4 regions of the Paraburkholderia sp. EG286B genome follow, and region 4 is predicted to be linked to each of the others. Evidence: riboswitches for the same ligand, from Rfam matches in the RefSeq annotation. Region 4 holds a riboswitch; each other region holds the start of a gene.

Region 1 (3,163 bases), on a different contig from region 4:
CCTGGCCGTCGCGAATGTAATCAGACATCTTGGGTACTCCGGGGCCGCTGCGCGAGTGCCAGCGCGGCGGCTTCGATCGTCAGGCTGCGCGCGACGAGCCGGCCGAAGCCGCTTTGCGTATCGTCGCGCTGGTACAGGTCGTAGTGGTCGGGGGCGCTGGCGAGCAACGTGAACGGCGCGCAATGCGCGGCCGCGCAGGAGCGTTCGCAGCCGCTCAGGTGGGCTTCGGCGCCGGGCGGCAGCAGGGCGGCGAGGCGCTGGGCGTCGGCTTTCGTGTCTGCGCTGCTTTTCGCACATCCGGTCGAGCCCGTGCACGCGATGAGGCGGGCGAGCGGGTCGGCGCGCGAGACGATCAGGCCGAGCGCGTGCAGGCGTTCGAGCGCGGCGGGCATGGCGTGCGCGGGCACGTTCGGCAGCAGCACGCCTTGCCATGGCGTCACGCGCAGCGTCGCATCGCCCGAGTCTTCCGCGAGTGCGGCGAGTGCGCGCAGCGTTGGCGCGTCGATACGGCCGAGCGCGGGCTGCGCGCCCACGTAGCCGCTGCCGTCGGCGTGCAGCGCGTGCGCGCCGAGGCGCAAGCCGGCGGGGCTCGGCGCGCGGCGCCACGCGTGCAGCGTGGCGTCGTCACGCGTCAGCGCGCATTCGCCATGCTGTTGCGCGCGCTGCAGCAGCGCATCGAGCGAATGAGTGGCGAGGACGTCGCGCATGCGGGTGGCGTCCGCGTCCGCGAGATCGAGGAACGCATGCAACAGCGCGCGCATCGATGCGCAAACGTCTTCGGCCGCGAGCGTGCCGACTGGCTGCGCCGTGGGGCAACCTGCGAGCCCCAGCGCGAAGCGCACCGTTGCGCCATAAGGCAGCGCGGCGAGCCAGATGTCGTGCGGATGCTCGAGCATCGCCACACGCTCGCCGCCGTCCAGTTGCAGCGCGAACTTGGGCGAGAGCGCGGCGAGGCGTGGCTCGCGCTGCATCATGTCGATGAGCGCGGCGGCGAGTTCCGTCGTGTCGCACAACGCGTCAGGGTCGAGGCCCGCGAGCGGGCTCAGCATCACGTTGCGCAATTCGTCGGCGGCGCACGCGCGCTCGACCGGGCTCGCGGCGTCGATGCCGGCGGGGCCGAGGCCCGCGCCGATCAGCGCAGCGCTCAACGCCGCTTCCTCGCCCGCGAGCACGCCGCGAATCTGCACGTTCGCGCGATTGGTCAGTTCGAGCACGCCGCTCGCGTGCGTCGACGCTGCGTCGGCGAGGGCGCGCGCCCGCACGGCGCTCAGCATGCCGCCGGGCAGACGGATGCGGCACAGGCCGCCGTCGCGCGCCGCGACCACGCGCACGAGCCCCGGGCACGCCGAGGGGCGGAGCACGGCCAATGCGGCAGCGGGCGAGACGGGCTTCGTTTCGTGTTTCAAGGGAATACCGGGTAAGCATTGCGCGGCAACGGCAGCGATATCGGTACACCCCGCCCGATATGGGTTCGCGCGAACAGTCGGCCGGCAGGTCTCCTGGCTCACAGGTCGTCGACCGCATCGGCCTTCCCGGTAATACCAGTGGCTCAGGTGGATGCGGTCTCGCTGCTCACAGTCGCGAGGGCGGCCACAGCTTGCTGTGTTCCCTGATTGCGATCCGGAGTTAGCGCTTTAGCGCTGACTCTGGTCTCACGCAAAGTTGCCTTAACGGCGCCGGCGGACACGGTATTATGCCCGTTTTCGCGCGTGCTCCGCCCCATGATCGGGCTGCGGGCCCGTGGCGGCGTAGAGAAACAGGCAACAAAACAGGCAACGGCGGGAGAACGCATGCAGGGCAAGCAGGCATGGCTGACGGTGGTGGGCATCGGCGACGACGGCTACGCGGGGCTCGGGCGCGACGCGCGGCGCGCGCTGTTCGACGCGGCCATCGTGACGGGCGGCGAACGCCATCTCGCGATGCTGCCCCCACGCGTGCGTGCGCGGCGCGAGGCGTGGCCGCAGCCGTTCAGCGTGGAGGCGCTGCTCGCATACCGCGAGTCGAATGCGTCCGTATGCGTGCTCGCGAGCGGCGACCCCATGCTGTTCGGCGTGGGCGCGACGCTCGCGCGCCGCGTGCCGCCCGGTGAAATGCGCGTGCTGCCCGCGCCGTCGTCGCTCTCGCTCGCGGCGGCGCGCATGGGGTGGGCGTTGCAGGATACGGCGATGGTCTCGCTCGTCGGCCGTCCGCTCGATGCGCTGCGCCGCCATCTCTACGCGCGCTCGCGCGTGCTCGCGTTGAGCGCGGACGGCCGCACGCCCGCGGCGCTTGCCGCGCTGCTCGCCGAAGCGGGCTTCGCCGCCACGCGTCTTGCCGTGTTCGAGCATCTGGGCGGCCCGCTCGAACTCCGCATCGAGGGCCGCGCCGATGCGTGGCACGTCGAACAAGCCGCGGCGCTCAATCTCGTCGCATTCGAATGCGAAAGCGATAGTGCGCAGACGCCCGCGCGCGGCTGGACGCTCACGCCCGGCCTTCCCGACGACGCCTTTCGCCACGACGGTCAGATCACGAAGCGCGACGTGCGCGCGCTCACGCTCGCGCGTCTCGCGCCGACGCCCGGCGCGCTGCTGTGGGACGTGGGCGCGGGCAGCGGCTCGATCGGCATCGAGTGGATGCGCTCGCACGCCGCCTGCCGCGCGATCGCGATCGAGGCGCACGCCGAGCGTCAACGCTTCATCGAGCACAATCGGGCGGCGTTGGGCGTGCCGGCTTTGCAACTCGTCGCGGGCCGCGCGCCCGACGCGCTCGCAGGACTCGCCGCGCCCGACGCGGTCTTCATCGGCGGCGGCGTGACCGTACCCGGCGTGCTGGACGCATGCTGGGCGGCGCTCGCGAGCGGCGGGCGGCTCGTCGCGAACGCGGTGACGTTGCAGAGCGAAGCGGCACTAGTGGCATGGCGCGCACAGCACGGCGGCACGCTCACGCGCATCGGCATCGGCGAGGCGCAGCCGCTGGGCGGCTTCGACACCTGGCGTCAGGCGTTGCCCGTCACGCTTTACGAGGCGGTCAAGCCATGACGGCGCGCATCCTGCTGCTCGGCGGCACCGGCGATGCGCTGGCGATCGCGCGCACGCTCGGCCCGCAGCACGTGTACTCGCTCGCGGGCCTTGGCCGCGTGCCCGCCGATCTCGCCTGCGCGGTGCGAGTGGGCGGCTTTGGCGGG
Region 2 (3,163 bases), on a different contig from region 4:
TCGTTCATGACGGCCTTTTCCTCACAGTTGCGCGTGACGCACGCCCACCGAATAGCGGCGTTCGAGCCAGACGAGCGCGAAGTTCGAGAGCGTGGTGATCGCGAGATAGATGAGCGCCGCGATCACGAGGAAGAAGAACAGGTTGAAGGTGCTGCGGCCCGCGTCCTGGGCGGCCTTCACGACATCGGCGAGACCGATGATCGAGACGAGCGCCGTCGCCTTGACGAGCACCTGCCAGTTGTTGCCGATGCCGGGCAGCGCGAACCGCATCATCTGCGGAAAGAGGATGCGGGCGAACACGCGCGCCCCGCTCATGCCGTAGGCGTGGCCCGCTTCGAGCTGGCCGCGCGGCACCGCGAGAAACGCGCCGCGAAAGGTTTCGGTGAAGTACGCGCCATAAATGAAGCCGAGCGTGACGACGCCGGCCACGAACGGATCGATATCGATCTGCGCCATGCCGAGCGCGTCGGTGGCCTCGTTCACGCCGATCTGGATGCTGTAGAAGAGCAGCAGCATCAGCACGAGGTCGGGCACCGAGCGGATCAGCGTCGTGTAGGCGGTCGCCACGGCCGCGAGCGGCCGGTTGAACGAGAGCTTGGCTGCCGCGCCCGCCAGGCCGAGCAGGACAGCCACGCCGAGCGAGAGGAGCGAAAGTTCGATGGTCTGGATCGTGCCGGCGAGCAGCACCGGGCCAAAGCCGTAAAGGATCACGCGCGTCTCCGGAACAAAGTTGTTTTGTCGTTTCGGGCGGCCTCGCGCGGCACGTGGGCGCCGCCGAAACCGATGAACTGGCGCGGATCGTCTCAGTGCAAAATGGATTGCTCAAACTAGCGCGGCGCGGATATTGCAGTGCAGCATTGCCGCGCGACGCGTCGGCGCGTGCGGATCAGGCCCGCACAGCCGCGGGCGCGATGCTTTTGAAAGGCGGAAAAAAATGCCCCGGCACGCGAGGCGCGCGGGGCATTTACGCAAGTTTGGGGTCGCTTTTTCGATAGGCGCGCGGCGTGCGCGCCGCGACCCGGCGGAGCTTACGCGGCGCGCGTTTGCGTGCCGCGTGCGCTGCCCGCACGGGCGTTCGCGCCGAGCAGCTGTTCGGCGAGCGCGCCGAACAGCAGGCCGATCGTGGTCCAGAGAATGAGCTGCATGCCGATCGACACCGTGCGGAACTTCCACAGCAGCACGGCCGGGAACGCGGCGGGCACCTCGTTGATCGTCGGCAGCGCGAGCTGGACCGCGCCGATCACGACGACGAACAGCACGAGCGCCACGATCGAAGCGTTCCAGACGCCCAGACGCGGCACGAACGCGGCGCGCACCTTGAGCGATAACACCGACACGGCGATCGAGATCGCGATCATCAGGAAGAAGAGCCCGGTTCGATAGCCGATCGTCTCCGGGTCGCCGACCGAGGGCGGATTCGACGGATACTTGATGTTCGGCACCATGTAGATCGCGACGAACGCCGCGAGCGCGAGCCAGGCCGAGAGCGCGCGCGGCGAAAGACGCCCCGCGCGGCCATTCGCATACGCGAAGACGAGCGCAAAGAGCCCGCCGATCGACGCGCCATAGACCATCACGCCCGTGAAGAGACCGAAGCTCGCCTGGGTCTCGCGGCTGACGATTTCGGGCTCGGGCGCTTCGCCCTTCGCGGCGTCCGCTTTCTCCTCGAAGGAAATCGCCTGATCGACCTGGGGCTCGCCCGCGATCTTCGCGAAGCCGAACGTGAGGAGTCCCGCGGCGATGCCTGCGAGCATGCCGCGTACCAGCAACTTGCCAACCATGTTCAGCTCCCGGTCAGTGGCAGGGGAAGCCGAGCAGATGGCGGCCGTCGTGAACGAACTCGTGGACGTACATGCCCGGGAAGATCGCGGTGGCGCCCTGCTCGGCGCCCACGAAGTACAGGGCCAGCAGCAGCATGAGGCCGCCGAAGATCGCCCAGGGCAGGATCTCCCGCAGCGGAATGGGCGCCGGCGCGGCCGGTGCGTGCTGCAAGGGGAATGTGGTTTCGGACATGCTGACTTCTCCTGGGGTTACGCGCCCCGCTAGTCGTTGAAAGAGTGGTTCACGACGCGCAGGTCTGACTTCCGTTGCTTCGATGTTTTCGACGGCAACCAGTTACAGTGGCGCGACCGCGCCGGACTTGCACCGGCTTCCGCGTGTCGTGGAGCCTGTATTCTACGCGCTGCGGCGGCTGGCCGCGGCTCGAATGTCAGCCACAGAGTGGCGAAGCAAAAGGAGAAGCATGTCGACGACAGTCTGGCTGGTGAGCCATGCGGCCAATGCCGCGCTGCGCTCGGGCACGTTCCCGCACGAGCCTGACGTGCCTGTAGCGGGCGGTGACGCCGAAGCAGCGCTCGACGCGCGCGCACTCGAGGCGCTCGCCGCCTGGCGCGAGCGCTGGCACGTGCGGCTGGCCGGCGGTCATCGCCATGGCGAGGCGCCGTGCGCGCTCACGAGTCCCGCAGCGATCGCGCGCGCGAGCGCACGCGCGGCAGGCTTCGCGGGGGCAACGCCAGCTGACGCGCTCGCCGAAGCCGCCTTCGGCGCGTGGCAAGGCCGGCGCCTGACGGATCTCGCGCGGGAAGCGCCCGAAGCCCTTGCGGCCTGGACGCGCGATCCAGGCTTCAGGCCGCCAGACGGCGGCGACTCGTTCGACGATGTCCGCGCGCGCGTCGGCGCCTGGCTCGATGCGCTGCCCGAATCGGGACACACCCTGATCGCCTTCACGCACGCGAGCGTGATCCGGGCGGCGATTCTTCACGCGCTGGGCGCGCCGTCGTCGGGTTTTCGCTCGATCGAAATCGCGCCGCTTGCCGTGACGGCGCTGCGCCGCTCGGAGCACGGCTGGGTATGGCTCGCAGCGATGGACTGAGACAGGGACGGCATTCCTTGATCTGCGTCCATGCGCCGCGAAACTACACGTATCAACGCGTTGACACACACCTATCCGAGGCCTAGCATCGGGACTGTATCAACCACGTAGATACACCGCGATCAGGTATGGACATCAAGCTCAACACGTTATTGGCCAGGCGGCTGATTCAGTACGAGGACGAAATGGCGATACAAACCCTGAAGCGTTGGGGAAACAGCCTTGCGGTGCGCATTCCGGCCAGCCTTGCCAGCAAGCTGGCGTTGGCAGAGGGACAGGAAGTCGAGGTGG
Region 3 (3,163 bases), on a different contig from region 4:
CACCTGGAGCACAGGCGCGTCGCCGGCGAGCGCGATCGGTTCGGGGTCATCGAGCGATGAAGCCGCGAATGCCGTGGTATTCAGCACGAGCGAGACGTCGTGTTCGGCCGCCAGTTGGTCGAGCACGTCGCGGCTCAAGGCGTCCTTGAGCGACGTGATCGCAAGCGGCAGCGGGTTCAGGCCGCGCGCGAGCAGCGCGGCGATCAAGGCATCGAAAGCGGCGGTGTTCGCCGCCTGCAGATGCGCCTTGTAAAACAGCAGCGCGACGACCGGCGCGCCGGGTTGCCAGCGCGCGCGCCATTCGTCGATGGTCGCGACATCGCGCTGCGGGCAATAGAGTGCGGCGGCCGGCAGCGCGACGGGCGGCGCGGGCTCGCTGCCCCAGTCGAACGCGCGCCACGCGAGCGCACGCAGGAACGATTCGGCGTTGGCCGCGCCGCCTTCGCGCAGATAACGCCACAGCAAGCGGCAAAACTCGGGCTCGGCGCGGCTCTTGGCGATGAGATTGGGGTCTTCCTGCAAGTCGCCCGAAAACATCGCGAGCAGTTGTCCGCGACGCCCGGCGAGCGAGACGACCTGCTCGATCCCATAAGGCCAGTACGTTTCGCCGCCCAGATGATCGACCACCACCACGCGCGCGTGCTGCAAGACGTCTTCGACGTAGAAGTCCACCGACGCGGGCTGGCGCAGATACGTGACGTTCGCGAGCCGCACGCCCGGAAAACCGGCGGGCAGACGCGGCACCACGCTCGCCAGCAGCGCGAGCGTGGTGTCCGCCGAACTGAGCACGACGATCTCGGCGGGCTGCTGGTCGATCCGGATAACGCCTTGCGTGTCGTCGACGAAACCGCCCGGCGTGGTGCGCAGCAAATGCATGGAACAGCCTCGTCTAGCTCGGCGCGATCACTTCGCGGCCGCGGTCTGCAGGTTCGCCAATGCGGTATCGAAGGCCGCTTGCAGCGTCGCGCCATCGAGGTCTTCGCCGATCAGCACGAAACGGCTCGCGAGCGGCTGTGCCGCGCTTTCCTGCGCGTTCCAGCGGCGGTCGAAATAGCTGTCGAAGCGACGGCCCACGCCTTGAATCACGAGGCGCATGGGCGCGCCCGGCAACGCGGCAAAGCCCTTCACGCGATAGATCGTGTGCGCATCGACGAGTTGTTGCAGCGCCTCGATCACGCTTTCGCGCGAAGCGGCAGCGCCTGACACCACGACCGAATCGAACTCGTCATGGTGATGATCGGGATCGTCGGCGGAACCGTGATGGTCGTGCCGCAGATGAATGCTCTCCTCGGAGGCCGCCTCGAGCCCGAGCAGCGTATGCAGATCGAGCTTGCCGTGCTGCGCGCGCACGATCTTCACCTGCGGCGGCAGTTCTTCGCGCAGTTCGGCGATGAGCGCGTCCTGGTCCGCAACGTCCAGCAGATCGGTCTTGTTGAGAATGACGAGGTCGGCCGCCGAAAGCTGGTCTTCGAACAGCTCATGCAGCGGCGACTCGTGATCGAGGTTCGGGTCGGCGCGGCGCTGCGCGTCCACGGCCTGCGGATTTTCGGCGAACTGGCCGCTCGCGGCGGCGGGGCCGTCCACCATGGTCACGACCGCATCGACGGTGAACGCGTTGCGGATCGACGGCCAGTTGAACGCCTGCACGAGCGGCTTGGGCAGCGCGAGACCCGAGGTTTCGATCAGCACGTGATCGACATCGCCGCGGCGTTCGAGCAGTTTCTCCATCACGGGAAAGAACTCTTCCTGCACGGTGCAGCAAAGGCAGCCGTTTGCGAGTTCGTAGAGCTGGCCTTCGGTTTCGTTGCCGTCTTCGTCGCAGCCGATGCCGCAGCCACGCAGGATTTCGCCGTCGATGCCGAGTTCGCCGAATTCGTTGACGATGACCGCGACGCGCAGGCCGCCCGCGTGCTGAAGAATGTGACGCAGCAGCGTGGTTTTACCGCTGCCGAGAAAGCCCGTCACGATCGTGACCGGAATCTTGCGCATTTGCATGAAGTGCTCCTTCGGCGCCAGGCCGTATCGAGGGGCATGGTGCGTCGCGCCTGCCGTTCGTGCGGGTGCCGTGTTGCGCACACGCGCGTATCCATGGAGACGCTGTCACGCGCAACGATGCAACAACCTGCAGGGGACGAACGACCAGAAACGCACCCGGGCCTCGCCCGGCTGACGCATGAAAATCACGGACCCGGCACCGCATCCCCGCAGCGCGAATCCCACGTATCTGGCCGGTATCCGGACTGACGAAACACCGCTTCGCCTTCCCGCGCGAGCGGCCTTGCGGCCGGCTTGCACAGTGGCGTGGACTGCGTAAAGCATGGAAGCGGTTTGCGGCATTCGTGCGAACGCCGCGCTCGTTGTACCGTTGCGGGTGCAGTTCAGGTTGGCCATGCCCGAGGCGGGATGGCTCCCTGATTCCCGTTTAACTGCGCGTGCATTATGAATCGCGCGCGCGAGCACCAGAGTGCGTGCGAGTGTAGGCGCGGGGGGCCTGCGCGTCAAGGAAGGCGTGGGAAGCCGCAAAAGCGTGTGCTATCGTAGCGCGCATCCGGCGCCTGCTGGAACGCGACGCTTTTGCTCGTTTTGCCTCTGCGGTCACGCCTTCGATCGACGCTCTCGCCGTGAATCCTGCCGAACATCGCGCCTCGCGCGCAGCCTCATTCGAAGCCACGCCGGAGCCCGCGCAGCGCGTGCCGCCGCTTGCGCTCGGCATCGGCTGCCGGCGCGGCGTGACGCTCGCGCAGGTCGAAGCCGCAGTGCGCGCCGCGCTCGGCGCGTGGCCGCTCGACGGCGTAACGGCCGTGGCGACGCTCGACGCCAAAGCCGGCGAACCCGCCTTGCAAGCGTTTTGCGCGGCACACGCGCTGCCGCTGCAGACGTACACGCGGGAGCAGCTCGCCGCGACGCCGACACTGGCGCCGCCCTCCGCCGCCGCGCAGGCGCAGTTCGGTGTGGACGGCGTGTGCGAGCCCTGCGCGCGTCTCGCGGCGGGCGGCGCTCCGCTCGTGCGCGGCAAGCTGGCGCTCGACGGCGTGACGGTCGCAATCGCAGGCATTCTGCAAGATCACGAAAACGCGGACGCGAAAACGCCGCCACCAACCCACTCCCGATGATGAAAACCGATCCCGAATCGCACCAACGCATGACGCAACGCCGCCGCGAA
Region 4 (3,163 bases):
CAGCGAGTAGGTGAGGCCGCTCAGTGCGGAAAGCGGCCCGGTCGAGCCGATCGTGCCCGAGGTGCGCACCTGCGTGTCGAAGGTCTTGTTCGAGCCGCCGCCGAACGAGACGGTGGTCTGGTTCGGCTGGTTCGACGCATGACGCGTGAAGAGCTGCACGACGCCGCCCACGGCATCCGCGCCGAACGAGGCGGCTGCGGGGCCCGAGATCACTTCGACGCGGTCGAACGAGGCGGTCGCCAGATCGGCCCATTCGGCCGTGCCCGTGGTGACGGAGCCAATGCGTATGCCGTCGATGAACACGGCCACCTGGTCGGCCGACGACCCGCGGATGCTCACCCCCGTGTACGACCCCGGCCCGCCGGTCTGCGAGACGGTGACGCCGGGCAGCGTGGCGAGCGCCTGCGCGATGCTGGGGTCGGCGGGGGAGACGCGGTCGAGGTCCTCGCGCGTGAGCACCTGGGTGCTTGCGTAGCGCTGGTCGAACGATTGCGGCAGATGCTGCGCGTCGCCCACGACGAGGATATTGGGCAGCGTGGTGCCGTCGCCGGCTTGCTGCTGTGTCTGGGTCGGCGATGCGTCGGCGGCCTGCGCGGTTTGCCACGCACAGGCGAGCGCGGCGGAAGTCAATACGAATTGGCGAAACTTCATGATGCGGTGGCTGGAAACAGCTCCTGAAAAACGGGCTGTCCGTGCAACGGGCGATCGCCGCGTGGGCGGTGCTTTTGCGCATTGGGGATCCCCGCCCGCTGCGGCTGCTGGACTCGGCTGATGGCAGGTCTCCTGGCTCGCGGGTCGACGTCCGTTGCCGGCCTTCCCGGTTTCCCAGTGGCACGCTCTGGCATGGACTCGCCGCTAACAGTTGCGGGGGCAGCCGCAGTCTTGCACTGCGTTCCCTTTTGATCCCGTCGCCGGGAACCATCAGCGCGCAAGGGTAATGGCCGCGCATTCGCCGCGTCAACCTTTGACGTGTGTCGTGTGGCGAAAACACCCGGTTTGGCCGCTCCCGCAACTTACGCTATCCTTGCAGCTGTTTTTCGCGCGTAGGCGCTGCACGAGCGAAACGCAGCAGGGAAGCCGGTGAGAATCCGGCGCGGTCGCGCCACTGTGACTGGCTGTCAATCGAGCCAGAAGTCAGACCCCGCTACGTTTATTTCACGACTCATTCCCGGGCGCGTAACCCAAGGAGCCGTCAATGCACACCCTCCCACCTTGGAAAAGCGGGCCAATCCGGCCACCACCACCGGCCCTGATGCGGCGTAGACCGCTCACGGGCCACCAGGCGTTCGCTGTTCAAAAGCACGCTGGATATTGACGGATTAACGACGACGTCGGGTCACCTCGCCGCAACAAGCGAGGGCTGACGGCGCTCGTCCATGCATTCTTTACTAGCACAAACAAGAAGACTCATGAACAAGCACATTCTGGCCGCCCTCGGCGGGGCGGCGTTGGCATTCACAGGCGCTGGCGCCTCGGCGCAGCAGGTCACGTTGTACGGTGAGATCGACGCTAGCGTCGACTATGTCAGCGACGTTGCGGGCCGCAGCCAGTATCGCGCAGGCTCGGGCCTGATCGACGGCAGTTTTTGGGGCCTGCAGGGCAGCGAGGATCTCGGCGGCGGCAACGCCGCGATCTTTCGCCTCGAGCGCGGTTTCTCGGTCACCTCCGGCGAAGCCTTCAACGACCATCCGTTCTATGTTGGTCTGCAATCCGAACGATTTGGCACGATCACGCTGGGCCGCCAGTACGACACGATGCACGACTACTTCGCCCCGTTCACGCTGACGGGTGGCGCGGCCGGCACGGCATTCGCGCATCCGTTCGACAACGACAACGCCAACAATTCCTGGCTCGCCTCGAATGCGGTGAAGTTCGCGAGCGCCACATACGGTGGTTTCAGCGCCGGCGCGATGTACGCGTTTTCGAACGCGGCGGGGCGCTTCGCGCAAAACCGCGCTTACGGCTTCGGCGCGCATTACGAGGGCGGCCCGTTCAGCGCCGGTGTGGCTTGGATGCACATCGACGGACGCGGCGCCTCTTCGGTGGGTGCGTACGACACGTCGGTGCTGCCGGGTGCGGGCCTCGTGCCGACCGAGGTCGCGGTGCAGCGCGAAGATACCATTGGCGCGGGCATGAGCTACGCGCTCGGCGACGTGACGCTCGGCGCGGCCTGGTCACGTTCCATTCATACGGGTGTGAGCGAGGCCGATGGCGGCGTGCCGCTCCCGTCGATCGCCTTCAGCAACTACGAAGTGAATGCGCTGTGGCAGGTGACGCCCGCGTTCTCGCTGGCGGGCATGTATGCCTATACGGGCGCGACCTCCGCACATTGGCATCAAGGTGCGCTGCAGGCCGACTATCAGCTGTCGAAACGCACGGACGTGTATACCGAGGCGGTCTATCAGCGCGCGTCGTCCGGTGCGTTTGCGATGATCAACACCTGCGACCCGTCGGGCGGCCGCAACCAGGTGCTCGTGGCGGCGGGCATCCGGCATCGCTTCTGATTCACACGCAAAACGGCCCCGAACCATCGCGATTCGGGGCCGCTTTGCTGAGTGACTACATCACGAAGCCGAGAGCTTCACCGAAACGCCGGTCGAAGAATAAACGGGCGTGGCCTTGAAACCATCCACCGTGACCGTTGCGAATTTCACCGATGCGCCGCTGCCGTCGATCACGTCGATCGAGTCGCCCGCTTTCGGCGTATAGCCGTTCACGAACTTCACATGCAGCGTGCCGCCCGCCACCGTGAGCTGGCCGCCCACGCGCAGGCGTCCGCCGCCGTTGCCGTCGATGTCGAGTTCGAGCGTCGTGCCGTTGAGCTGCGTGTACTTGCCCGCCACCGTCAACGGTGCGCTCGTCGCCACGGCCACGCCGCCGCCGGACCCAACGTACACGTCGCCGTTGCCGAAGGCCGTGGTCGACGCCGCCGCTCACCTGCGAGCCGCCCGTGTAGCTGTTGTTGCCCGCGAGCGTGAGTGTGCCGCTGCCCTGCAGCGTGAGCTTGCCCGAGCCGGCGATGTCGTTGCGCCAGGTGTCGGCGGCGTTGAAGCCACCCTGGGTCGCGTCCATGGCCACGATCACGTTGCCGCTGAACGCGCCATAATCGGTGCGTTGTCCACGAAGCCGGGGTCGGCAGGCGGCGCGGGAATGGCGGCAGTGG

Evidence for each region. A riboswitch is a leader RNA that binds a small molecule or an ion and turns the genes downstream of it on or off. The one in region 4 is predicted to bind cobalamin.
Region 1: linked by a shared signal. The riboswitch ahead of cobG (precorrin-3B synthase) and the one ahead of AB4Y42_RS30810 (porin) in region 4 are both predicted to bind cobalamin.
Region 2: linked by a shared signal. The riboswitch ahead of AB4Y42_RS15350 (CbtB-domain containing protein) and the one ahead of AB4Y42_RS30810 (porin) in region 4 are both predicted to bind cobalamin.
Region 3: linked by a shared signal. The riboswitch ahead of cobW (cobalamin biosynthesis protein CobW) and the one ahead of AB4Y42_RS30810 (porin) in region 4 are both predicted to bind cobalamin.

The regions. Positions count from the first base shown of each region.
Region 1 covers NZ_JBFRCF010000009.1:254,257-257,419, reverse strand. Annotated here, with positions in the region: gene AB4Y42_RS21370 (precorrin-8X methylmutase) at 1-28, opposite strand, end outside; gene cobG (precorrin-3B synthase) at 21-1,406, opposite strand; cobalamin riboswitch at 1,472-1,660, opposite strand; gene cbiE (precorrin-6y C5,15-methyltransferase (decarboxylating) subunit CbiE) at 1,791-3,017, shown strand; gene AB4Y42_RS21355 (cobalt-precorrin-6A reductase) at 3,014-3,163, shown strand, end outside.
Region 2 covers NZ_JBFRCF010000006.1:261,696-264,858, reverse strand. Annotated here, with positions in the region: gene AB4Y42_RS15365 (ABC transporter permease) at 1-8, opposite strand, end outside; gene AB4Y42_RS15360 (ABC transporter permease) at 22-711, opposite strand; gene AB4Y42_RS15355 (CbtA family protein) at 1,029-1,781, opposite strand; gene AB4Y42_RS15350 (CbtB-domain containing protein) at 1,795-2,013, opposite strand; cobalamin riboswitch at 2,053-2,198, opposite strand; gene AB4Y42_RS15345 (histidine phosphatase family protein) at 2,243-2,872, shown strand; gene AB4Y42_RS15340 (AbrB/MazE/SpoVT family DNA-binding domain-containing protein) at 3,001-3,163, shown strand, end outside.
Region 3 covers NZ_JBFRCF010000009.1:267,833-270,995, forward strand. Annotated here, with positions in the region: gene cobN (cobaltochelatase subunit CobN) at 1-876, opposite strand, end outside; gene cobW (cobalamin biosynthesis protein CobW) at 904-1,995, opposite strand; cobalamin riboswitch at 2,209-2,479, opposite strand; gene AB4Y42_RS21415 (cobalamin biosynthesis protein) at 2,622-3,113, shown strand; gene cobO (cob(I)yrinic acid a,c-diamide adenosyltransferase) at 3,113-3,163, shown strand, end outside.
Region 4 covers NZ_JBFRCF010000017.1:83,734-86,896, forward strand. Annotated here, with positions in the region: gene AB4Y42_RS30805 (TonB-dependent receptor) at 1-651, opposite strand, end outside; cobalamin riboswitch at 756-938, opposite strand; cobalamin riboswitch at 1,029-1,163, shown strand; gene AB4Y42_RS30810 (porin) at 1,410-2,504, shown strand; partial or broken gene AB4Y42_RS30815 (autotransporter-associated beta strand repeat-containing protein) at 2,565-3,105, opposite strand; gene AB4Y42_RS30820 (hypothetical protein) at 3,081-3,163, opposite strand, start outside.